2 regions of the Amycolatopsis lexingtonensis genome follow, and region 2 is predicted to be linked to the other one. Evidence: riboswitches for the same ligand, from Rfam matches in the RefSeq annotation. Region 2 holds a riboswitch; the other holds the start of a gene.
The links. A riboswitch is a leader RNA that binds a small molecule or an ion and turns the genes downstream of it on or off. The one in region 2 is predicted to bind S-adenosylhomocysteine.

Region 1: another riboswitch for S-adenosylhomocysteine. It lies ahead of metH (methionine synthase); the one in region 2 lies ahead of ahcY (adenosylhomocysteinase).

The regions. Positions count from the first base shown of each region.
Region 1 covers NZ_JADBEG010000001.1:2,478,422-2,490,464, forward strand. The annotation lists gene H4696_RS11475 (FAD-dependent monooxygenase) at 1-359, shown strand, start outside; gene metH (methionine synthase) at 341-3,970, opposite strand; S-adenosyl-L-homocysteine riboswitch at 3,985-4,063, opposite strand; gene H4696_RS11485 (TIGR03619 family F420-dependent LLM class oxidoreductase) at 4,358-5,215, shown strand; gene H4696_RS11490 (sugar porter family MFS transporter) at 5,368-6,753, opposite strand; gene H4696_RS11495 (cellulose binding domain-containing protein) at 7,005-9,719, shown strand; gene H4696_RS11500 (zinc-binding dehydrogenase) at 9,993-10,994, opposite strand; gene H4696_RS11505 (HAD family hydrolase) at 11,021-11,722, opposite strand; gene H4696_RS11510 (carboxymuconolactone decarboxylase family protein) at 11,719-12,043, opposite strand, start outside.
Region 2 covers NZ_JADBEG010000001.1:1,326,185-1,338,227, forward strand. The annotation lists gene H4696_RS06480 (sensor histidine kinase) at 194-1,432, shown strand; gene H4696_RS06485 (roadblock/LC7 domain-containing protein) at 1,429-1,866, shown strand; gene H4696_RS06490 (DUF742 domain-containing protein) at 1,896-2,264, shown strand; gene H4696_RS06495 (GTP-binding protein) at 2,239-2,859, shown strand; gene H4696_RS06500 (styrene monooxygenase/indole monooxygenase family protein) at 2,880-4,106, shown strand; gene ku (non-homologous end joining protein Ku) at 4,181-5,062, shown strand; gene H4696_RS06510 (hypothetical protein) at 5,137-5,346, shown strand; gene cmtR (Cd(II)/Pb(II)-sensing metalloregulatory transcriptional regulator CmtR) at 5,592-5,909, shown strand; gene H4696_RS06520 (cation efflux transmembrane domain-containing protein) at 5,894-6,550, shown strand; gene H4696_RS06525 (hypothetical protein) at 6,579-6,734, opposite strand; gene ahcY (adenosylhomocysteinase) at 6,855-8,315, opposite strand; S-adenosyl-L-homocysteine riboswitch at 8,398-8,474, opposite strand; gene H4696_RS51150 (GNAT family N-acetyltransferase) at 8,507-8,992, opposite strand; gene H4696_RS51155 (hypothetical protein) at 8,989-9,642, opposite strand; gene H4696_RS06545 (AurF N-oxygenase family protein) at 9,700-10,590, opposite strand; gene H4696_RS06550 (TetR/AcrR family transcriptional regulator) at 10,679-11,326, shown strand; gene H4696_RS06555 (DNA polymerase IV) at 11,323-12,043, opposite strand, start outside.

The sequences.
Region 1 (12,043 bases), 1.2 Mb from region 2:
CGATCGATCGCTACTCCCGCGGCCGCGTCGTGCTCCTCGGCGACGCCGCCTACGGCAACACCCTCGGCGGCTTCGGGACCGGCCTGGCGATCGTCGGCGCGTACGTCCTCGCCGGGGAACTCCTCGCCGCCGGCGGCGACCACGAAGCCGCCTTCGCCCGCTACGAAGAGCTGTTTCGCGGCTACGCGAAGATCTCGCAGCGCGGCAGCGCGGGCCCGTTCCTCGCGCCGCCGTCACCGCTGCGGATCAAGCTCCGGGACTGGACGTTCAGGTCCCGCTTCCTGCTCGGCCTGATGCTCAAGGCGACCGACAAGTTCGCCACCGGCATCGAGCTGAAGGACTACGCCCCGGGCTCGTAGGCGAGGTTCGGCCGCAGCCACTGCTCGACCTCGGCCACTTCGACGCCCTTGCGCCGTGCGTAGTCCTCGATCTGGTCGCGCCCGAGCCGCCCGACGGTGAAGTAGCGGGAGTCCGGGTGGGCGAAGATCAGCCCGGACACGCTCGCCGCGGGCGTCATCGCGTACGACTCGGTCAGCGCCATGCCCAGCTCGTCCGCCTCGAGCAGCTCGAACAGCTCGCGCTTCTGGCTGTGGTCCGGGCTGGCCGGGTAGCCCAGCGCCGGGCGGATGCCGCGGAACCGCTCCGCGTGCAGGTCTTCCAGCAGCGGCTGGGCGTCGGGCTCGAACCAGTCGCGGCGGGCCCGCAGGTGGATGTGCTCGGCGAACGCCTCGGCGAGCCGGTCGGCCAGCGCCTTGACCATGATCGCCTTGTAGTCGTCCTGCTCGGCCTCGTACCGCGCGGCCAGGTCCTCGGCGCCGTGGATGGCCACCGCGAAGCCGCCCAGGTGGTCGCCGGCCGGCGCGATGTAGTCGGCCAGGCACCGGTTCGCGCGGTCGGCCGGCTTCGACGTCTGCTGCCGCAGCATCGGGAACCCGACGTGGACGTACTCGCCGTCGAGCCGGATGTCGTCGCCCTCGCGGTGCGCGGGCCAGAACGCGTACGCGCCCTTCGCGGTGAAACTGCCGTCCTCGATGATCTGGTCGAGCAGCACGTTCGCGTCGTCGAACAGCTCGCGCGCGACCGGCTGCTCCAGGATGGCCGGGTACTTGCCCTTGAGCTCCCAGGCCAGGAACAGGAACTGCCAGTCGATCATCTCGCGCAGCTCGGGGATGCCCGGCTCGACCACGCGCACGCCGGTGAACTCCGGGGTCGGCAGCTCGTCGAACGACACCCGCTCCGGGTTCGCGCGGGCCTGCTCGAGGGTGAGCATGGGGCGTCGCTGCTTGTTCGCGTGCTGCTCGCGCAGCACCTCCTGGTCGGCCCGGTTCTTCTCGGCCAGCGCGATCGAGCGGTCCGGGTCAAGCAGGTCCGACACCACGCCGACCACGCGGGAGGCGTCGAGCACGTGCACGGTCGCGTTGTCGTAGACCGGGGCGATCTTGACCGCGGTGTGCTGCTTCGACGTCGTGGCGCCGCCGATCAGCAGCGGCAGCTTCAGCCCGCGCCGCTGCATCTCGGTGGCGACGGCGACCATCTCGTCAAGCGACGGCGTGATCAGCCCGGAGAGCCCGACGGCGTCGGCGCCTTCGGTGACCGCGGTGTCGAGGATCTTGCCGGCCGGCACCATCACGCCGAGGTCGATCACCTCGTAGTTGTTGCAGCCCAGCACGACGCCGACGATGTTCTTGCCGATGTCGTGGACGTCGCCCTTCACCGTGGCGAGCACGATCTTTCCCTGGCCGCCGGTCGACGCGAGCCGGCCCTCCTGGCGCGCCTTCTCCTTCTCGGCCTCCATGAACGGCTCGAGGTAGGCGACGGACCGCTTCATCACGCGCGCGCTCTTGACCACCTGCGGCAGGAACATCTTGCCGGAGCCGAACAGGTCGCCGACGATCTTCATGCCGTCCATCAGCGGGCCCTCGATGACGTCGAGGGGCCGGGCCAGCTGCTGCCGCGCCTCTTCGGTGTCGTCCTCGATGAAGTCGACGATGCCGTGCACCAGCGCGTGGGACAGCCGCTCCCCGACCGAACCTTCGCGCCAGGACAGGTCGACGACGCGCTTGGTGCCGCTGCCCTTGACGTTCTCGGCGAAGGCCACCAGCCGGTCGGTCGCGTCCTCGCGGCGGTCGAACAGCACGTCCTCGACCAGTTCGAGGAGGTCCTTCGGGATGTCCTGGTAGACCGCGAGCTGGCCGGCGTTGACGATGCCCATGTCCAGGCCGACCTGCACGGCGTGGAACAGGAACGCCGAGTGCATCGCCTCGCGGACGACGTCGTTGCCGCGGAAGGAGAACGACAGGTTCGAGATGCCGCCGCTGATGTGCACGCCGGGGCAGCGTTCCTTGATCCGGGGAAGCGCGTCGATGAACGCCTTCGCGTAGCCGTTGTGCTCGGCGATGCCGGTGGCGACGGCGAGCACGTTCGGGTCGAAGATGATGTCCTCGCCCGCGAAACCGGCCTTCTGCGTGAGCAGGTCGTACGCCCGGCCGCAGATCTCGACCTTGCGGTCGGCGGTGTCGGCCTGCCCCTGCTCGTCGAAGGCCATCACGACGACGCCGGCGCCGTAGTTGCGGATGACGCGGGCCTGGGCCAGGAAGGGCTCCTCGCCCTCCTTGAGGCTGATCGAGTTGACCACGCCCTTGCCCTGCAGGCAGCGCAGCCCGGCTTCGAGCACGCTCCACTTGGAGCTGTCGACCATCACCGGGATCCGGGCCACCTCGGGCTCGGTGGCGATCAGGTTGAGGAACGTGGTCATCGCCTGCTCGGAGTCGAGCAGGTCGGCGTCCATGTTGACGTCGAGCAGGTTGGCCCCGCCGCGGACCTGCTCGAGCGCGACGTCCACGGCTCCCTGGTGGTCGTCGGACTCGATGAGCCGGCGGAACCGCTTGGAGCCGGTGACGTTGGTGCGCTCGCCGATCATCACGAACCCGGTGTCGGGGCCGATGCCGAACGGCTCCAGACCGCTGAACCGGGTGTGCGTGCGCGCTGCGGGCACCTCGCGCGGCGCGACGCCCTTCGCGGCTTCGGCGATCTTCGCGATGTGGGCCGGGCCGGTGCCGCAGCAGCCGCCGACCAGGTTGACCAGGCCGTCGCGGGCGAACCCGCCGATCAGCCCGGCGGTCTGCTCCGGCGTCTCGTCGTAGCCGCCGAAGGCGTTCGGCAGCCCGGCGTTGGGGTGGCAGGCGACGTAGGCGTCGGCGATCCGGGCGAGCTCCTCGACGTGCGGGCGCATCTCCTCGGCGCCCAGCGAGCAGTTCACGCCCACGACCAGCGGTTTGGCGTGTTCGATCGAGCTCCAGAACGCCTCGACGGTCTGGCCCGAGAGCGTCCGGCCGCTGAGGTCGACGATGGTCACGGAGATCCACAGCGGCAGGTGCGGCGCCACCTCGCGGGCGGCGGCGATCGCGGCCTTGCAGTTCAAGGTGTCGAAGATCGTCTCGATCAGCAGCAGGTCGACGCCGCCCTCGGCGAGCCCGGCGATCTGCTCCGCGTAGGACGCCTTGACCTGCTCGAACGTCACCGCCCGGTACGCCGGGTCGTCGACCTTCGGCGACAGGCTGAGCGTGACGTTGAGCGGGCCGATCGAGCCGGCGACGAACCGGCCGCCGAACTCGTCGGCGGCCTGGCGGGCGAGCTGCGCGCCGCGGGCGTTCATCTCGTGGACGTGGGACTGCAGCCCGTAGTCGGCCTGGCCGATGCTGGTGGCGGTGAACGTGTTGGTCGTGGTGATGTCGGCGCCCGCGGCCAGGTACTGGCGGTGGACGTCGAGGATGACGTCCGGGCGGGTGAGGTTGAGCAGGTCGGGGTCGCCGGTGACGTCGTGGGTGTGCTCGCCGAAGCGGTCACCGCGGTAGTCGGCGGGGGTCAGCCCGGCACCCTGCAACATGGTGCCCCAGGCGCCGTCCAGCACCGCCACCCGCTGGTCGAACAGCTCGCGCAGGCGTGCTTCGTGCTCTCGCGGGGTACTCACCGGCAGCCTCCCTTGGTCGGGAGGCGCCCTTGGTTGGTCAATCCCGGCCGAGCGTGGCGGACCCGGTGGTCCGTTGCAGCGCCTCTCGGCCTGTGGTCCACGGTATCGGATCTCCGGCCGCGCACGCCATCCCGCCCCGCCCGGGGGTCCACTGAGTGGGACAGCCTTTGTCCACAAAGGATCGACACGTTGCCTCCCCGTTCGTCACGGGCCCCTCCACCGTGCCGGTGCCGCGCCCCGCCGCTCTGCTCCCCGTCTGCCTACTCGCGCCGCGTCCAGCGCGGCTCGACCGGCACTGGACAAGGTCACCAAGGGTACTCGACCGGCGACCCTCCGCGGCATCCGGCCAACCTTGAAAACTGAAACACGTTCTAATACGCTCGCGTCGTGGACTACGGAATCGTGCTGTTCACCAGCGACCGGGGCATCACCCCGGCGGCCGCCGCGCGCGTCGCGGAAGCCGCCGGGTTCGCCACCTTCTACGTACCCGAGCACACGCACATCCCGGTGAAGCGGGAGTCCCCGCACCCGCGCACCGGCGACGCGTCCCTGCCCGACGACCGCTACAGCCGCACCCTCGACCCGTGGGTCGCGCTGGCGACGGCCGCCGCGGTGACGTCGCGGATCCGGCTGTCCACCGCGGTCGCCCTCCCGGTGGAGAGCGACCCGATCACCCTGGCCAAGACGATCGCGAGCCTCGACCACCTCTCCGGCGGACGGGTCACGCTCGGCACGGGCTTCGGCTGGAACGTCGACGAGCTGAACGACCACGGCGTGCCCGGCAACCGCCGCCGCACCGCGCTGCGGGAGTACCTCGAGGCGATGAGTGCACTGTGGACGGAGGAAGAAGCTTCCTACGACGGGGAGTTCGTGTCGTTCGGGCCGAGCTGGGCGTGGCCGAAGCCGGTCCAGCCGCACATCCCGGTGCTGCTCGGCGCGGGCCCGACGGAGAAGACGTTCCGCTGGATCGCCCGCCACGCCGACGGCTGGATCACCACGCCGGCGGACACCGACCTCGAAGGGCACGTGGCCCTGCTCCACCGGATCTGGGCCGAGGAGGGCCGCGCCGGGCGGCCGCGGATCTGCGCGCTCGGCGAACGGCCGGATCCGGAGCGCCTGGCGCACCTGGATTCGCTCGGCGTGACCGAGACGATCTTCGGGCTGCCGGACCGGGCGCCGGAAGAAGTCGAAGCGTGGGTCGGCCGCCTCGCCGGCAAACTGGGCCTGGCCGCCCCGGTGGGCTGAGCGCAGCCTTCGCCGCCCAGCGCACTGACACCGCCCACCGCCCCGGGCCGAAGCCGACCGCAAAGGTCTTGAATGAGTCATTCAGGACCCCTCAAGACCTGAATGACTCATTCAAGACACCACCGGGCCTCGCGAGGCGGCCGTCGAGCGCGTCAGCTCTTGACGCTCATGCCCTGACGAGCGCGCAGGTCGAGCTCGATCTGCTCCAGCGTGCGGCCCTTCGTCTCCGGGACCAGCCACTTCGTGAGCACGAACAGCACCACGTTGATACCCGCGAACAGGAACATCGAGCCGCCGATGCCGAGGGACTTCGGGTCGGAGATGATCGGGAACACCGCGCTCACGATGCCCGTCGCCGCCCAGAGGACCACGCTGCTCACGCTCATGCCCGTCGCGCGGACCTTGAGCGGGAAGACCTCGGACATCATCACCCAGACGACCGCGCCCCAGCCGAGTTCGTAGCCGACCAGGTAGAGCACCATCATCACCAGCATCAGGATGCCGCGCAGGCCGGTGTCGTGGACGTTGAGCACGATCAGCCCCGCCGCGGCGAGCGTCAGCACCATGATCACGTTGCCGATGAGCAGCAGCGGCTTGCGGCCCCAGCGGTCCACCACGAACACGACCCACGCGGTGAACAGGAACTTCGTGACGCCGAGCAGCACGCCGGACAGCAGCGCGGCCTGCGTGGCGAAGCCGAGCCCGATGAGCATGGTCGGGAAGTAGGCGTTGATCGCGTTGACGCCGCTGAACTGCTGGCCCACCGCGAGCAGCAGGGCCACGAACAGCATCGGCCGCACCCAGCCGGTGAACAGGTCGCGGAAGCGCGGCTTCTCTTCGGTGTCCATCCGGATGACGTCGCGGATGGTCGAGATCTCCTCGTCGAGGTTCACCGAGTTGCCGTGGGCGCTGGCCAGCACCCGCCGGGCCTCCTCCTCGCGGCCGTTCTTCACCAGCCAGCGCGGGGTCTCGGGCAGGAACGCCAGCCCGACGAGCAGGATCGCCGCGGGCACGATCGCGCCGGCGAACATCCAGCGCCACGCCGAAACCGGGCCGAGCCAGTAGCTCACCAGGAACGCGATCAGGATGCCGCTGACGATGAAGATCTGGTTCAGCGCGCCCATCGCGCCGCGCAGCCGGGCCGGCGCCAGTTCGGACAGGTACGTCGGCACCGTCGACGAAGAAAGCCCGATGCCCAGCCCGATCACCAGCCGGGAAAGCACCAGCAGCGTGAACGTCGGCGAGAACGTCGCCGCCAGGGTGCCCACGATGACGATCGCCGCCGCGACCATGATCGTGCGGCGCCGGCCGAGCGCTTCGTTGGTGCGGCTGGAGAACAGCGCGCCGATGATGGCACCGACCGACAGGCTGGCAGTGATCACGCCCTTGTCCCAGCTGGTCAGCGCCCACAGTTTCCCGATGAACGGGAGCACCCCGGAGATCACGCCGAGGTCGTAGCCGAAGAGGATGCCGCCGAGCGCACCGAAGAAGTACAAGGTGGTCCGGCTGATGTGCCGCGCCGGGGCTGTCTGCGTCATTGCCGGGTCGCCTCTTTCGTAGGTCCAGTCCAGCCAGCGGGCACCACACTCACACGCCGGAAAAAGCCCGACAAGGCCGCGCGCGATAACAATTCAGTCACCTGATCGATGTTCACATATGTGACGGCGCAAAACCGGCGTCGAATCCACTGTGGACAGTGCCGGGCGACGAAATCATCGAACGCTTTACAACGTTCAAAGCACTGGTTTACCGTCGCCCTGGAAGCGCTCCCAGAGTTGTGGAGGCCGACGTGAGACGACTGCTTTCCCCCAGCGCACCAAGGGCTCGCCGGCTCCTCGCGGCCGCGCTCGCCCTCCTCCTGCCCACCGCCGTCGCGATCACCGCCGGCGCGCCGGCCGCCCCCGCGGCGCCGGCGTCCTACACCTGGCGCAACGCGGAGATCGGCGGCGGCGGGTTCGTCCCCGGCATCGTCTTCAACCAGACCGAACCCGGGCTCGTCTACGCCCGCACCGACATCGGTGGCGCGTACCGGTGGAACCCCACGACCGGCCGCTGGCTGCCGCTGCTCGACTCGGTCGGCTGGACCGACTGGGGCCACAACGGCGTCGTCAGCCTCGCCACCGACGCCGTCGACCCGAACCGCGTGTACGTCGCCGCGGGCATGTACACCAACAGCTGGGACCCGAACAACGGCGCGATCCTGCGTTCGGCCGACCGCGGCGCCACGTGGCAGGCGGCCGCGCTGCCGTTCAAGCTCGGCGGCAACATGCCCGGGCGCGGCATGGGCGAGCGGCTCGCGATCGACCCGAACCGCGACAGCGTCCTGTACCTCGGCGCGCCCAGCGGCAACGGGCTCTGGCGCAGCACCGACTCCGGCGTCACGTGGGCGAAGGTGACCGCGTTCCCGAACCCCGGCAACTACGCGCCCGACCCGAGCGACCCGTCGGGCTACTCCAGCGACAACGAAGGCGTCACGTGGGTGACGTTCGACCCCACGACCGGCACGCGGGGCAGCACCACGCAGACGATCTACGTCGGCGTCGCGGACAAGCAGAACACCGTCTACCGCAGCACCGACGGCGGCACGACGTGGGCGCGGCTGGCCGGCCAGCCCACCGGGTACCTGGCGCACAAGGGTGTCCTCGACCCGGTCGGTGGCTACCTCTACCTCACGACCAGCGACACCGGCGGCCCCTACGACGGCGCGAAGGGCGACGTCTGGAAGTACGCCACGAAGACCGGCGCCTGGACGCGGATCAGCCCCATCCCGTCCGACAGCGCGGACGACTACTTCGGCTACAGCGGCCTGACGATCGACCGGCAGCACCCGAACACGCTCATGGTCGCCACGCAGGTGTCGTGGTGGCCGGACGTGATCTTCTTCCGCAGCACCGACGGCGGCGCCACCTGGACGCGGATCTGGGACTTCTCGAGTTATCCCGACCGGACACTGCGCTACACCCAGGACATCTCTTCGGTGCCGTGGCTGACCTTCGGCGTCCAGGCCGCTCCCCCGGTGCCGTCGCCGAAGCTCGGCTGGATGACCGAGTCCGCGGAGATCGACCCCTTCGACTCGAACCACTTCCTCTACGGCACCGGCGCGACGATCTACGGGTCGTCCGACCTCACGAAGTGGGACAGCGGCGGGAAGATCACGCTCAAGCCGGTCGTCGGCGGCCTCGAAGAGACCGCCGTGCTCGACCTGATCAGCCCGCCCTCGGGCGCTCCCCTGCTCTCCGGCCTCGGCGACATCGGCGGGTTCCGGCACGACAGCCTCGACACCGTCCCGGCCACCATGTACACCCAGCCGGTCTTCACCACGACCACCAGCCTGGACTACGCGGAGCTGAGCCCGGCGACGATCGTCCGGGCCGGCACGCTCGACCGGAGCGCCCGGCCCAACGACAACCGGATCGCGTTTTCCACCGACGGCGGCAAAAACTGGTTCCAGGGCGCGGAGCCGTCCGGCGGCGCGAGCGGCGGCACGGTCGCCGCGGCCGCCGACGGCAGCCGGTTCGTGTGGAGCCCGGACGGCACCCCGGTGAGCTATTCGGTGGGCTTCGGCTCGTCCTGGACGGCGTCCGCGGGCATCCCGGCCGGCGCGGTGGTCGAGTCCGACCGCGTCGACCCCAAGCGGTTCTACGGCTTCGCGGCCGGGAAGTTCTACGTCAGCACCGACGGCGGTGCGACCTTCACCGCGACCGCGGCCACCGGCCTGCCCACCGGCTCCGCGCACTTCAAGGCGATGCCCGGGGTGGCGGGCGACCTGTGGCTCGCCGGCGGGTCGGGGACGGCGTACGGCCTCTGGCATTCGACCGACTCCGGAGCGTCCTTCACGAAGCTGTCCGGGGTCACCGAGGCCGACAACATCGGGTTCGGCAAAGCCGCCAGCGGCCGGACGTATGCGACGTTATACACGATCGCGAAGATCGGCGGGGTGCGCGGGATCTTCCGGTCGGACGACGCGGGCGCATCCTGGACGCGGATCAACGACGACCTGCACCAGTACGGCAACATCGGGGCGGCGATCACCGGGGATCCGCGGGTGTACGGCCGGGTCTACGTGGGCACGAACGGGCGCGGCGTGATCGTGGGCGACTCCGGGGGCACCGAGCCCCCGCCGACGACGACCACCACGTCCGCCCCGCCCACGACAACGACGACGACCACGCCGCCGCCGTCAGGATTCTGCACGGCGGCCTACACGGTCACGAACCAGTGGCAGGGCGGGTTCCAGGCCTCGGTGAAGGTGGGGAACACCGGCACCGCCGCGGTGAGCGGCTGGACGGTGGCGTGGACGTTCGCGGACGGCCAGCGGGTGACGCAGGCGTGGAACGCGACGGTCACCCAGACCGGCGCGGCGGTGTCGGCGGTGGACGCGGGCTGGAACAAGACGATCCCCGCGGGCGGCAGCGCCGAGTTCGGCTTCACCGGCAGCGCCGGCACGGCCAACACCAGGCCCGCCGCGATCTCGCTCAACGGCCGGCCCTGCACCACGTCCTGACACGCACGGGCGGGAAGGGGGTTTCAACCCACCCCCAGGCGGTTGAAACCCCCTCCCCGCGCCCCCAGCCCGGACGCTCCGCCCGAGCAGCCGCAGCCTGCTCGGGCGATGTCCTGGTATCCACCACTCTCCCCGGTGCCGTCAGCGGCCGCCATTCCTGCCGAAACGCGACTTTTTCGCCCGAACCCACCACCGCTGACCTGCGAAAAGGAGGGCAGGGGGTACGGATATACCCAGCCGGGACGGCAAAAGTTACCCGGGGCGGCGGGCCACTCAGTCGCTTTCGAGCACGACCTTGCCGATGTGGCTGCCGGACTCGAGGTGCTTGAGCGCCTCTTCGAGCTCGTCGAAGGCGAACCGGCGGTCGATCACCGGCCGGAGCCCGGAGTGCTCGATCGCCCGGTTCATCGCCTGGAACGTCTCGCGGGAGGCGTTGGTGAGCCCGCGCAGGGTCAGCTGCTTGACCAGCACGAGGATCGGGTCGGCGCCGCCCTCGTGGGTCAGGACGCCGGCGACGCTGACGTGCCCGCCGTAGCGCGCCGCGAGCATCGACTGGCCGATCGTGCCGCCCCCGCCGACGTCGACGACGTGGTCGACACCGCCGCCGGTCAGCTCGGCCACCGCGGGACCCCACTCCGGCGTCGTCGCGTGGTTGAGCGTCTGCGCGGCGCCCAGCTCGCGGAGCCGCTCGAGCTTCTCGTCCGAACTCGACGTCGACACGACGTGGGCGCCGCCGAGCGCGGCGAACTGCAGCGCGAACGTGGACAGGCCGCCACTGCCCAGGGTGAGCACGGTCTGGCCCGGCACGAGCCGGCCTTCCTCGACGACCGCGCGCCACGCCGTGACGCCGGCGCTGGGCAGCGTCGCGGCTTCGGCGTAGTCGAGGTGCGCCGGGACGCCGACGAGCGCGTCCTCGGCGAAGACGGCGTACTCGGTGAGCACGCCGTCGAGGGTGCCGGCCAGGTCGTCCGCCGTCTTCTCGGGCGTGCCGGGGCCGGACAGCCAGTCCGGGAAGTAGGTCGCGGCCACCCGGTCGCCGGTGGCCCAGGCGCGCACGCCGTCGCCGACCGCGACGACCTCGCCCGCGCCGTCGGACAGCGGCACGACGTCCGGCTTCACCGGCTTGGGGTAGAAACCCTTGACGATCATCAGGTCGCGGGCGTTGACCGCCCACCCGCGCAGCCGGACCAGGACCTGCCCGGGACCGGGTTCGGGAACGTCGCGCTCGCCCGAGACGAGCCCGGCGCCGGGACGGGGCAGCGAAAAGTACTTCACGGCGGCTCCAAGGGTGCGGGGAATCCTCAACGAAGCCAGTGTGTCGAAGTCGCGAGCTCCGCGTCGACGATCTCCAGGAGTTCCGGGGTCAATTCGGCGAGCGACGCCGCGAAGTGGCGGACGCCGTGGCCGGCCATGAAGTCCCGCTGCCGCGCGTGGGCGGGGCTCGACGGGAACCCGATGAACCCGGCGCCGTGCGCGCGGGCGTCCTGGGCCACCCGGCTGACGTCGTCGACGAACACGATCTCGTCGAAGCCGGCGCCGAGCACGGTCCGGGTGATGTGGGCGACGCCGGGGCGGTGCTCGTTGATGCTCACGTACGGCACCTCGGGGTCGAGCAGGTCCACGAAGTCACCGAGGTACCGGTCGAAGGTGTGCTCGCGGGTCCGCCCGCCGTAGCAGACCAGCCGCACCGGGAGCTTCGAGAGCGCTTCCAGGCACTCCCGCGCCCCTTCGGCGACGCGGATCGGGTGCTCGGCCAGGTACTCCTGCCGCGCCGCCCACAGCTGCTTGAGCGTCTCTTCGGCCGGCTGGTCGAGGCCGCAGAGCGCGGTGACCTTTTCCGCGACGACGATGTCGCGCAACCCGATCACGTCCCGCTCGGCCGCGGCGTCGTAGACCCCGCCGTGGCCGGTGACGAACCGGGCGATCATGGCCAGGTAGGTGTCGTCGATGAGCACGCCGTCGCAGTCGAGCGCGACGACGCGCAGCTTCGCCAGGCCGCTCACCGCTGCGCGAACACTTCCCGCGCGGCGCCGATCGCGTTGAGCGCGGCCGGGAACCCGCAGTAGAACGCCAGGTGCAGGATGGTCTCCACGGCCTCCTTCTCGGTGCCGCCGACGTTGAGCAGCCCGTGGAGGTGCACCTTCAGCTGCGGCAGCGCCGTGCCGAGCGCGACGCACGCGGCGATCGTGACGAGCTCGCGGTGGCGCAGGCTCAGCCCCGGCCGGGTGTAGACCTCGCCGAAGGTGAACTCGATGATGTAGGTGGCCAGGTCGGGCGCGATGTCCGCCAGTGCGACGGCGACCTGCTCCCCTGCCTCGCCGTCG
Region 2 (12,043 bases):
AAATGAGCCGAATGGCCTAGTCCGCTGCGCTCACCAGCAGCGACGGCGCCGAAATCCGGTCACGTCCAGCGATCGGGCGGAGACCGGTTGTGGACATCCGACGAACCTTTCTGCTTGCATGTCCGGCATCGCCGCCCTGGGGTCGGCGCGATGCAGTCGTTGCCGAACCTGAGCAAGGAAGAAGTGGGACCACATGGCGAGCCGGGCCCGGGAACTCCTGGATCGATCACGCGTCCTGCTGGACCGCTCGCGGGTCGCCGCCGCGCAGTACCTCACCGCGCCGCCGAAGCACCCCGGGTTCCAGCCCCCGGCGGGGCCGGCGATCGCGGAGCTGCCGCGCCCCGAAGTGACGCCGGCGCCGCCTCCCGCGGACGAAGGCGTCCTGGCCGAGATCTGCGCCAGCGTGGCGCTGCGTGACCTCAACCTGCTCGACCAGCTACTCGCCCGTCTCGAGGAGCTCGAAGCGGGGGAGGAGGACCACCACCGCCTCGCCGAGCTCTACCAGCTCGACCACCTCGCCACGCGGCTGCGGCGCAACGCCGAGAACCTGCGCGTGCTGGCCGGGCAGGACACCGCCGACGACGCCGCCCGCGCGACCTCGGTGCTCGACCTGGTGCGCGCCGCGATGTCCTCGATCGACCACTACGCCCGGATCACCATCGGCCGGGTGGTGAACCTCGGCGTCGTCGGCTTCGCCGCCGAAGACCTGGGCCGGGTGCTCGCGGAGCTGCTCGACAACGCCGCCAACCAGTCCTCGCCCAGCTCGCCGGTGCACGTCAGCGCGCACCTGACCGAGCAGGGCAGCGTGCTCGTCCGGATCGAGGACGAAGGCATCGGCATTCCCGCCGACCGCATCGACGGCCTCAACCGGCGGCTGGCCGCGGGCGGCGACCTCGACGACGCCTCGGCACGGCACATGGGTCTCGCCGTCGTCGCCCGCCTCGCCGCGCGGCACGACGTCAGCGTGCGCCTGGACCGGCGCAGCCCGCACGGCACGGTCGCCACCGTGCTGCTGCCGACCGGCGTCGTCACCGAGGTCGCCGAGAACGCGTGGTCGGGCACCCGGACCGTGACGGCCGAACCGGCCGGGACCGGCGCCGAAGCGGTGGCGGCAGGCGGCCTGCCGCGCCGCCGCCCGGGCGCCTTCCCGCACGCGGAGCCCGCGCCGGTGCCGCGCAAGCCCACGCCCCGGCCCCGGCCGGTCGAGCGGGCCACCGGCGGCACGACGGTCAACGGCCTGCCGCGCCGCGTGCCCGGCAGCATCCGCGGCGCCGCCCCGGAACCGCCACCGCCGGCCCCGGCCGCGGAACCGGCGGCGAACGGGCACGAGAAGCTGCTCGCCGACCTCGGCGCTTTCGCCGACGGCGAGCGGGCCGCGCAGGCCGAAAACCACGCCCAGCAGGACGAAACGCCCGGAGGAACCGCCTCGTGAGCGCCCCCCACCCGGCCCCGGCGAACTTCGCCTGGCTGCTCGACGACTTCGTCCGGAAGGTGCACGGGGTCAGCCACGCGCTGATCATGAGCGTCGACGGCTTCCCGCTCACCGCGTCGGACTCGGTCGGCGAAGCGGAGGCCGAGCAGCTCGCCGCGATCGCCAGCGGCCTGCTCTCGCTGGCCGGCAACAGCGCGGCGCTGTTCGGGAAGGGCGCCTGCGAGCAGATCATCATCCGGCTCACCCACGGCTACTTCCTCTTCATGGGCATCGGGTCCGGTGCCGGGCTCGCGGTGCTGACCACGGGCGACGCGGACATGAAGGTGGTCGCCTACGAGATGACCCAGTTCATCACCAACGCGGGCCACGCGCTCACCCCCGAGGTGCGTGCCGAACTGCGACAGGTGCTCACCGCGCGCCGGCCCCGGGTGTGATGGGGATGCCCGACGAGGATGTGAAACCCATGTCCGAAAAGGACACCGCCTTGCCGCGGCGCAGCCGGCGGATCCGGGCGTACGCGCTCACCGGCGGCCGGACCAGCACCCGCCACCAGCTGCTGGTCGAGACGCTGGTTTCGGTCCCGCGGTACGACCCGGCGCTGAGCGACACGCTCATGCCCGAGTCGCGCTCGCTCTACGAACGCGCCCGCGTGCGGTCCTCGATCGCCGAGCTGTCGGTCGGGCTGGACCTGCCGCTGGGCGTCGTGCGGGTGCTGATCGGGGACCTCGCCTCCCAGGGCGCGGTGTTCGTCCACCCCACCGCGCACGCCTACCACCACGACACCAACGTGCTCGAGAGGATCCTTGATGGGCTCAAGCGGCTCCCCGCCTGAGGGCGATCTGCTGACGATCTCCGCGAAGATCGTCGTCGCCGGGGGCTTCGGTGTCGGCAAGACCACGTTCGTCGGCGCGGTGTCGGAGGTGCCGCCGATGAGCAACGAAGCGTGGATGACCGAGGCCGGCGAAGGCGTCGACGAGATCCCGCCCGGCGGCAAGTCGACCACGACCGTGGCGATGGACTTCGGCCGGATCACGCTGCGCCCGGACCTGCTGCTGTACCTGTTCGGCACGCCGGGGCAGGCGCGGTTCTGGTTCCTCTGGGACGACCTCAGCCGGGGCGCGCTCGGCGCGGTCGTGCTGGTCGACACCAGCCGGATCGACGAGTCGTTCGCGGCGATCAACTACTTCGAGAACGACTCGGAGCTGCCGTTCGTGGTGGCGGTCAACCAGTTCGAGGGCAAGCCGGTGCACGACCTCGACGAGGTGCGCGACGCGCTGGCGCTCGACCCCGCCGTCCCGCTGGTCACCTGCGACGCCCGCGACCGCGCGTCGACGATCGCCACCCTGACCGAGCTGGTCAGCCACACGTTGTCGCTCGCCGTCCTGTCGGGGCCGCGTGAGCTGGCCGGCAGCGTCTCGCCGGCCTGAACCGAGGAGAGAAGAGCTTCATGCGCAGAGTCCTGATCGTGGGCGCCGGCCAGTCCGGGCTGCAGCTGGCCCTCGGGCTGCTGGCGAAGGACTACGACGTCACGGTGATGTCCGCGCGGACGCCGGAGGAGATCCGGAACGGCCGGGTGATGTCGACGCAGTGCATGTTCAACGACGCGCTGCAGCACGAGCGCGACCTCGGGCTGAACCAGTGGGAGGACGAGACCGTCCGGGTCGAGGGGCTCGGCGTGTCGGTGGCCGGCCCGGACGGCGGCCGCGCGCTCGACTGGTTCGCCGAGCTCGACCACTACGCGCAGTCGGTCGACCAGCGCGTGAAGATGGCGGGCTGGCTGGAGCTGTTCGAGGACCGCGGCGGCAAGCTCGTGATCCACGGCGTGATGACGTCCGAACTGGACGCGCTGTCCCGGCTGTACGACCTGGTGATCATCTCGGCCGGCAAGGGCGAGCTGGTCCAGCTGTTCGACCGGGTGCCCGAGCGGTCGCCGTACACGAAGCCGATGCGCGCGCTTTCCCTGGTCTACGCGCACGGCGTGCGGCCGCGGCCGGAGCACCCGGACAAGCAGGCCGTCCGGTTCAACATCGTGCCCGGCGTCGGCGAGCTGTTCATGATCCCGGCGTACACGCTGAGCGGGAACTGCGACATCCTCTTCTTCGAGGGGATCCCCGGCGGGCCGCTGGACTGCTTCGACGACCACCCGGCCCCGGCCGAGCACTTCACCCGGCTGCTCGACCTGATGCGGCAGTTCGTGCCGTGGGAGTACGAGCGCTGCCGCGACGCCGAGCTGACCGACGGGAAGGCCGCGCTGGCCGGCGGGTACACGCCGGTGGTGCGCAACCCGGTCGGCACCCTGCCCGGCGGGCCCCGGGTGCTGGGCATGGCCGACGTCGTCGTGGCGAACGACCCGATCACCGGGCAGGGCTCGAACAACGCGAGCCACTGCGCGGCGACCTACCTGACCGCGATCCTCGAGCACGGCGACCGGCCGTTCGACGCCGCGTGGATGGACGCCACGTTCGAGCGCTACTGGGAGTACGCCAAGCACATCACCGAATGGACCAACGCGCTGCTCCTGCCGCCGCCCCCGCACGTGCTCGAGATCCTCGGGGTGGCGGGCCAGAACCCGGCCGTGGCCCGGCGGTTCGCGAACGGGTTCACCGACCCGACCGACTTCCAGCACTGGTTCATGGACCCGGCGAAATGGGAGAAGTACCTGGCAGAGGTCTAGATCGGACTGTCGCCGGGGGACGATTCGGGCTACGGTGGCTACGTAGCGTGAAGGCGACCTCGGAGGTACGTGGCATGCGGGCGATGTGGAAGGGCTCGGTGTCGTTCGGGCTGGTCAGCATCCCGATCCAGCTGTACGCGGCCACCGAGAACAAGAACGTCTCGCTCCGCCAGGTGCACGAGGCCGACGGCGGCCGCATCCAGTACAAGCGGTTCTGCACGATCGACGGCGCCGAGGTCCCGTACCCGGAGATCGCCAAGGGCTACGAGCTGCCCGACGGCGAGATGGTCGTCATCACCGACGCCGAGATGGCCGAGCTGCCGCTGCCTTCGCAGCGCACGATCGACGTGCTCGAGTTCGTGCCGCTGGAGTCGATCGACCCGATCCAGTACGACCGGACGTACTACCTGGAGCCGCAGAAGAACGCGGTGAAGCCGTACGTCGTGCTGCGGGACGCGCTGCACAAGTCGAGCCAGGTGGCGATCGCGAAGGTCGCGGTGCGGCAGCGGGAGAGCATGGCGGTGTTGCGGGTGCACGCCGACGTGCTGGTGATGACGACGATGCTGTGGCCGGACGAGGTCCGCGAACCCGACTTCCCGTTCCTGCGCGACGACCCGCCGCAGATCCGCCCGCAGGAGCTGTCGATGGCCGGCTCGCTGATCGACTCGCTGGCCGAGCCGGTGTTCGAGCCGGAGAAGTACCACGACCACTACCGCGAGGCCCTCGAGGAGATGATCGAGGCCAAGGTCGCGGGGGAGGAGACGACCAAGCCCGCGGCGGTCACCGCCAAGGCCGACGTCGTCGACCTGATGGCGGCGCTGCAGGCCAGCGTCGACGCGGCGAAGAAGTCGCGCGCGTCCACTTCGGAGGCGTCCACTTCGGAAGCGTCCGATGAGGACGCGAAGCCGGCGAAGAAGAAGGCGGCGCCGCGGAAGCGGGCCCCGAAGTCCGCCTGACCCCGGACGGGTGGTCGCGCCGACACGCCGCCGTGGTCCCGCGGCCGCCCGCTTCCCGGTGGTACCAAGGAGTCATGGAATGCGCTTCTTGTGCCGCGCGGATCGACCACTGCCACGGCACGCTGGTGGTGCACCCGGAAGGCGGGTTCGCCGAGTGCACCGATCCGGCCTGTGTGGACGCCGACCGCGTGCGGCACGCGTTGATCGTCGACTGCCCGGCGCTCGGCGGCTGCGGGTGTGCCGCCGCGGCGCCGGAGAAATCGTTGCTGCGCCACGCTTCCTGAGCCTCCCGCCAGGATCCGCGAAGGCCTTCCCGCCGGGTGACGCGCACCGGCCGGGGAGGCCTTCGTGGCGTCAGGACGGTGTCAGCGCGGTAACACGATCGTGTATGCAGCCGTGTACACGGGCTTGGCGATGTGCTAACACTAACGGGGTCCTTCGGCTCTCCCTCCCCCTCGGAGCCGGAGGACCCTTTATTTTCGCCGCTGTCCGGTGTGGATATGTCAGCGAATGATGTACAGTTCAGCGCATGGTGACGTGTGAGACACGGGAAGCGGCGCTCGCCCGGATCGGGCGCGCGCTGTCGGATCCGACCCGCTGCCGGATCCTGACCGCGCTGCTGGACGGTCCCGCCTACCCCGGGCGGCTGGCGGCCGAACTCGGCCTGAGCCGGTCGAACGTCTCGAACCACCTGTCGTGCCTGCGCGGCTGCGGGCTCGTCGTGGCCGGCTACGAAGGGCGTCAGGTGCGGTACGAGATCGCCGACGCGCACCTGGCCCGCGCGCTGCGGGAACTCGTCCACGTCGTGCTCGCGGTCGAGCCGCGGGCCGAATGCGAGCCCGCGTGACGAGCCCCGGGTGCTCGGACGGGTGCTGCGCGCCGCTCGCGGTGGCGCCGGACCGCCGGGCGGTGCTGGTGCGCCGGGTCCGGCTGCTCGTGGCGGCGACCATCACTTACAACGTCGTAGAGGCGGTCGTCGCGCTGGCCGCGGGGAGCGCGGCTTCCTCGGGGGCGCTGATCGGTTTCGGGCTCGATTCCGTGATCGAAGTCGCCTCCGCCGTCGCGGTCGCCTGGCAGTTTTCCGGTGCGGACCCGGAAAGCCGCGAAAGGCGGGCGCTGAAAGCGATCGCCCTGTCGTTTTTCGCGCTCGCGGTTTACGTCACGATCGAGGCCGTCAGTACATTCTTCGGCGGTGCCGCGGCGGAAACCTCGCGGACCGGAATCGTGCTCGCGGCCGTTTCGCTCGCGGTGATGCCCGCCCTGTCCGCGGCGCAGCGCCGAGCCGGGCGGGAGCTGGGGTCGGCCAGCGCGGTCGCGGATTCGCGGCAGACTTTGCTCTGCACTTACCTTTCCGCGGTCCTGCTGGCGGGGTTGCTGCTCAACGCCCTGTTCGGCTGGTGGTGGGCCGACCCGGCGGTCGCGCTCGCGATCGCCGCGGTGGCGGTGAACGAAGGCCGAACGGCCTGGCGCGGCCAGCATTGCTGCTGACGCGCCAGGCCGCGGGCCGGTTGCGGAATCAGTACCAGTGCGCACGCCCACCGATCCGGCGGCCGGTGCCGCCCAAGATGGCCAGTGCCACGCCGGCCACCGCGAGAATGATGCCGATGGTGTAAAGCACCGGGATACCCACGATGAACCCGATGATCAAGAGAATTACACCGAGAACGATCACTTTGACACACACTCCTTCGCATGGGACCCGTCCGGCATGCCGGCCGGGCGGATGCGCTGTCACGGGGAGGATGGCCACTTTCCCGGTGCCGCAAACTGCGTCAAACGGAGCAATCTCGGATCAGTACCGGTAGTGATCGAGCTTGTACGGTCCTTCGACGTCGACCCCGATGTAGTCCGCCTGCTGCTTCGTGAGCTTGGTGAGTTTCACCCCGAGCGCGTCGAGGTGCAGGCGGGCCACCTTCTCGTCGAGGTGCTTCGGCAGCCGGTGGACGTCGGTGGCGTACTCGCCGGGCTTGGCGAACAGCTCGATCTGCGCGATCGCCTGGTTGGTGAACGAGTTCGACATCACGAACGACGGGTGGCCGGTCGCGTTGCCGAGGTTCATCAGGCGGCCTTCGGAGAGCACGATGATCGAGTGGCCGTCCGGGAACGCCCACTCGTGCACCTGCGGCTTGATCTCCTTCTTCACGATGCCCGGGAGCTTCGCCAGCCCGGCCATGTCGATCTCGTTGTCGAAGTGCCCGACGTTGGCGACGATCGCGTTGTGCTTCATGCGGCTCATCTGGTCCGCGGAGATGATGCCGAAGTTGCCGGTGGTGGTGATGAAGATGTCCCCGGTGGCGATGACGTCGTCGAGCTCGACGACGTCGAGCCCGTCCATCGACGCCTGGAGCGCGCAGATCGGGTCGATCTCGGTGACCGAGACCCGGGCGCCCTGGCCGCGCAGCGCCTCGACCGCGCCCTTGCCGACGTCGCCGTAGCCGCAGACGACGACGCGCTTGCCGCCGATCATCACGTCGGTGGCCCGGTTCAGGCCGTCCACAAGGGAGTGCCGGATGCCGTACTTGTTGTCGAACTTGGACTTCGTCACGGAGTCGTTGACGTTCATCGCCGGGAAGAGCAGCTCGCCGTCCTTGGCGAGCTTGTAGAGCCGCTTGACGCCGTTGGTCGTTTCCTCGGTGACGCCGCGGATCTCCTTGGCCATCCGGGTGAAGCGGTCGCCGTCGGCGGCCAAGCTCGCGCGGAGGGTCTCGAGGACGATCCGGTACTCCTCCGGGTCCTCTTCGGACGGTTGCGGGACGGCGCCCGCTGCTTCGAACTCGACGCCCTTGTGCACGAGCAGGGTGGCGTCGCCGCCGTCGTCGAGGATCATGTTCGGCGTTTTCCCGCCGGCGAAGGCGAAGAGCTGGTCGGTGCACCACCAGTACTCTTCGAGCGTCTCGCCCTTCCAGGCGAACACGGGGGTGCCCGACGGGGCGTCGACCGTGCCCTCGGGGCCGACGACGACCGCCGCGGCGGCCTCGTCCTGGGTGGAGAAGATGTTGCAGGAGACCCAGCGCACTTCGGCCCCGAGCGCGACGAGGGTCTCGATCAGCACGGCGGTCTGCACCGTCATGTGCAGCGACCCGGCGATGCGCGCGCCCTTGAGCGGCTGGGCGGCGGCGTACTCGCGGCGGATCGCCATCAGGCCGGGCATCTCGTGCTCGGCCAGCCGCAGCTGGGTGCGGCCGGCGTCGGCGAGGGAAAGGTCGGCGACGGCGAAGTCGAGACCGTTGCGGCGTGCGAGTTTGTCACTCATTCCTCGAGCTCTTTTCCTGACGGCTGGTTGCGGAGCGCGCGGGAGGACTCACCGAAGTGACAACGCAAAAAGGGCACCTCCCTCGCGGGAGGCGCCCTTGGATGCGTGTCGCGGGCCGAGCGTGGCGGAAAGAGTTCCGTCGCAGCGCCTCTCGGCCCGGGACCCAGGATGGCAAAGCCGCGGCGAAGCTGTCAAGCGAGCGAAAGGGCCATGAGAACGTCGTCGACGTCGGTGCCGTCGATGCGGAATTCCCCGCGCAGCACGCCTTCCACGACGAACCCGGACCGCTCGTAGACCCGGCGGGCGGCGGCGTTGTGACCCAGCACGCGCAGCGTCAGCTTGCGGGCCCCGCGCCGGCGCGCCTCCGCCGCGGCCGCGTCCACCAGCCGTCCCGCGATGCCGAGGCCCTGGCGGTCCGGGTCGACGGCGAGCCCGCCGAGCACCAGCACGTGCGCGTGGGCCGGGATGCCGAACCCCGCGGCGAGCCGGACGTACCCGGCGACGACGTCGTCGTGCTCGGCGACGAGGAAGTTCTCCGGCCGCGCGTCCTCGTCGAAGAACGGCGTGCCGGGCGGCGGCGGGGGAGCGGGGGACACCGTGGCGTCCCACGTGCGCTCGTCGATCTTGGCGAGCACGGCTTCGTCTTCGGCGCGGGCCGGCCGGACGGTGGTCGTCACGAAAGTTCCTTCCAGGCTTCTTCGACGATCCCGGCGAGCTCGCGGGGGTCGCGGTTGCCCTCGGCCGAGATGCTGCGCAGCGCGACGGTCAGGTCCGGGCCGCTGCGCTGGCAGTTGGTGACGAACGACCGGCCGGGGTCCGGCGTCGAGCCCACGGGCGCGGCGTCGTTGTGGACCAGGCACTGCACGGCGCCGACGCGCACCAGCTCGGTGCTCGGGGCGGCCAGGCCGAGTTCCTCGGCGTCCTCGTACGGCGCCACCAGTTCCGGCGACCCCGCGCGCACCGCGATCAGCTGGAAGCTGCGTTCCAGCCGGTCGTCCTGGTACTGCTGCACCACCGCGCCCGCGCCGCCGTAAGCCGCCGACGTCCGGGCGGCCGTTTCCCGGTCGGCTTTGTCGACCCGGGCGACCTGGACCTTGCTCTTCTCCACGTCGAACTTCGCGAGCGTGTCCTGGGCCCGGCCGAGCCCGCCCAGGCTCGACGGCGCGGTCAGCGCGTGCCCGCTCGGCCCGCCGAGCAGGCTCAGCACCACCCACGGCACGCCGACCAGCACCGCGCCGACGATGACCCCGATCAAGCCCGCGAAGACGGGGTGGGCGAACGGCGAGCGCGGCGGCGGTGCCGCGGCGGCGGGGAACTCTTCGGTCACCCGGGCATCGTGGCGGAACCGGGCAATCGGCGCGAAGGGAATTCCGCCGTAAGTGCCTCAAACGAGATGCGCGCGCCGCCAGATGCCTTCCGACCGGCCGCCGATCAGCCCCGCGTCGCGCAGGAACGGCACGATCTTCTCGGCCATCCAGCGGCGCGTCTCGTGGAAGTGCGGGTTCGCCAGCGCCGCGGCCCGGCCCTCGCGCGGGTCGATCCCGACGCTGCGGTAGATCCGCGGGTCGACCATGCTGTCGATGACGCCGAACGCGACCAGCGCGGTGCGCACCCGGTGCCGCTGCAGCGCCGCCTTCGACAGCTTCGGCGTCTCCCGCAGCACCTCTTCCTTGGCGAACCGGACGTGCCGGGCCTCCTCGACGACGTGGATGCGGTTGACCGAGCGGATCAGCGGCTGGATGCCGTCGTCGTCCATCATCGAGCGCTGCAGCCGGTCGGTGGTCTCCTCGGCGACCAGCACGCTGGCGAACATCGACGGCCCGGCCGCGGTCGCGCCGAACACCTTGGCGGCGCGGTGCACGACCTTCGGGACGCCGTAGCGCGGGACGCCGAGCCGCTCGGCGGTGCGGGCGAACATCACCGAGTGCCGCGTCTCGTCGCCGATCTCGGTCATCGCGTACTGCGCGTGCTCGCTGCGCGCGTCCAGGTCGAAGACGTACCGGGCGAGCAGCTGCATGAGGACGATCTCGAACCACAGGCCGACGCTCATGATGCTGGCGATCTCGTGCTTGGACAGCTCGATCCGCTGCTCCGGCGTCAGCTTCGCCCAGAGGTCCGTGCCGTAGAGGGAGACGCGCTCGAGCGGCATGTAGGCCTTGCCCTCGGCCAGCGGCGCGGCCCAGTCGATGTCGACGTACGGGTCGTAGGAGTTCTTCGCGGAGCTCTTGAGCAGGCGAGCCGCGGTGACATCCCGGTCCTGGGCCTCGACGCCCATGGCGGCCTCCGGAAAGTAGGGGGTACATGCTGTACTAGTTACTTCGGCGAGCGTACACCGGCTCGCCGGACTTGAGTAGGCTTCCCGGGTGACCAAGGTCGACGGACGGGCGGCGCGCTGGGCGGGCCAGCAGGAGCGGCGGCGCGCGGAATTCGTCGAAGCGGCCCTGGTGGCCATCGCCGAGCACGGCCCGGAGGTCTCGACCGAGCAGATCGCCGAGCGCGCCGGCGTGGCCCGCACGCGGCTGTACCGCCACTTCGCCGACGCGGCCGACCTCCAGCGCGCGATCGCCGAGCGCGCGGCCGAGCTGGTGACGGCCGAGCTCGCGCCGCTGTGGCACCCCTCGGGGTCACCGCACGAGATGATCGCGACGGTCATCTCGACGCACCTGCGCTGGCTGACCGAGCACGAATCCCTGCACCGCTACCTGACCCGCACGCAGCCGGCGCAGACCGACGTCCGCGGCACGATCGCCCGCCACCTCAGCGGGCTGTTCTCGGGGTACCTGACGGCGTTCGGCCTCGACCCGGCCCCGGCGGACACGATCGCGTTCGGCCTGGTCGGCTACGTCGAGTCGGCGACGACCCGGTGGCTCGACCACCCGGGCGCGCTCAGCCTGGCCCAGCTGACCGACCAGCTGACCGGCACGATCTGGGCGATGCTGGACCACACGCTGAAGGCGGGCGGGGTCGAGCTGGACCCGGACCAGCCGTTGCCGCTGCCCGAAGAGTTCTAGTCTTCGTCTTCACGCGCGAACTCGGCTCGGACTCCCAGCAGCCGTACCGCCCGGGTCAGTTCGAACATCCCCAGCACCTCGCGCGCGGCCCGGTCGATCTCCGCCGCGTCCGACGTCGGCGCCGGCAGGGTGATGCTGTGCGTGTGGGTCAGGAACGGCACGAACCGCACCTTGACCGCGATCCGCGCCGCCGGGCGGCCTTCGTCCAGGACGTCCTGCGTGACCCGCTTGGCCAGCGCCGAGACCTCCGCCGCCATCTCCGCCGGGTCCGTGAGGTCGCGCTGGAACGTCGTTTCGCGGCTGCGGGACCTGGCCACGTACGGGGTCGCGCTCACGTCGGCGTCGCTGATGCCGCCGCCGAGCAGCCGCAGCCACGGTCCGGTCTTCGGGCCGAACCGGGCGGCCAGCTCCGCCGCGTCCGCGCCCGCCAGGTCGAGCACCGTGCGGATGCCGAGCCCGGCCAGCTTCTTCGCGGTCTTGCCGCCGATGCCCCACAGCGCGTCGGTCGGGCGCTCGGCCATCACGGCCCACCAGTTCTCCTGCGTCAGCCGGTAGATCCCGCCCGGCTTGCCGAACCCGGTGGCGAGCTTGGCCCGCAGCTTGTTGTCGCCGATCCCGACCGCGCACGACAGCCCCGTCTCGCGGGCCACGGCGTCCTTCAGCTCGGCGGCCAGCGCTTCCGGGTCGCCGGTCTCCGCGCCGAGGAACGCCTCGTCC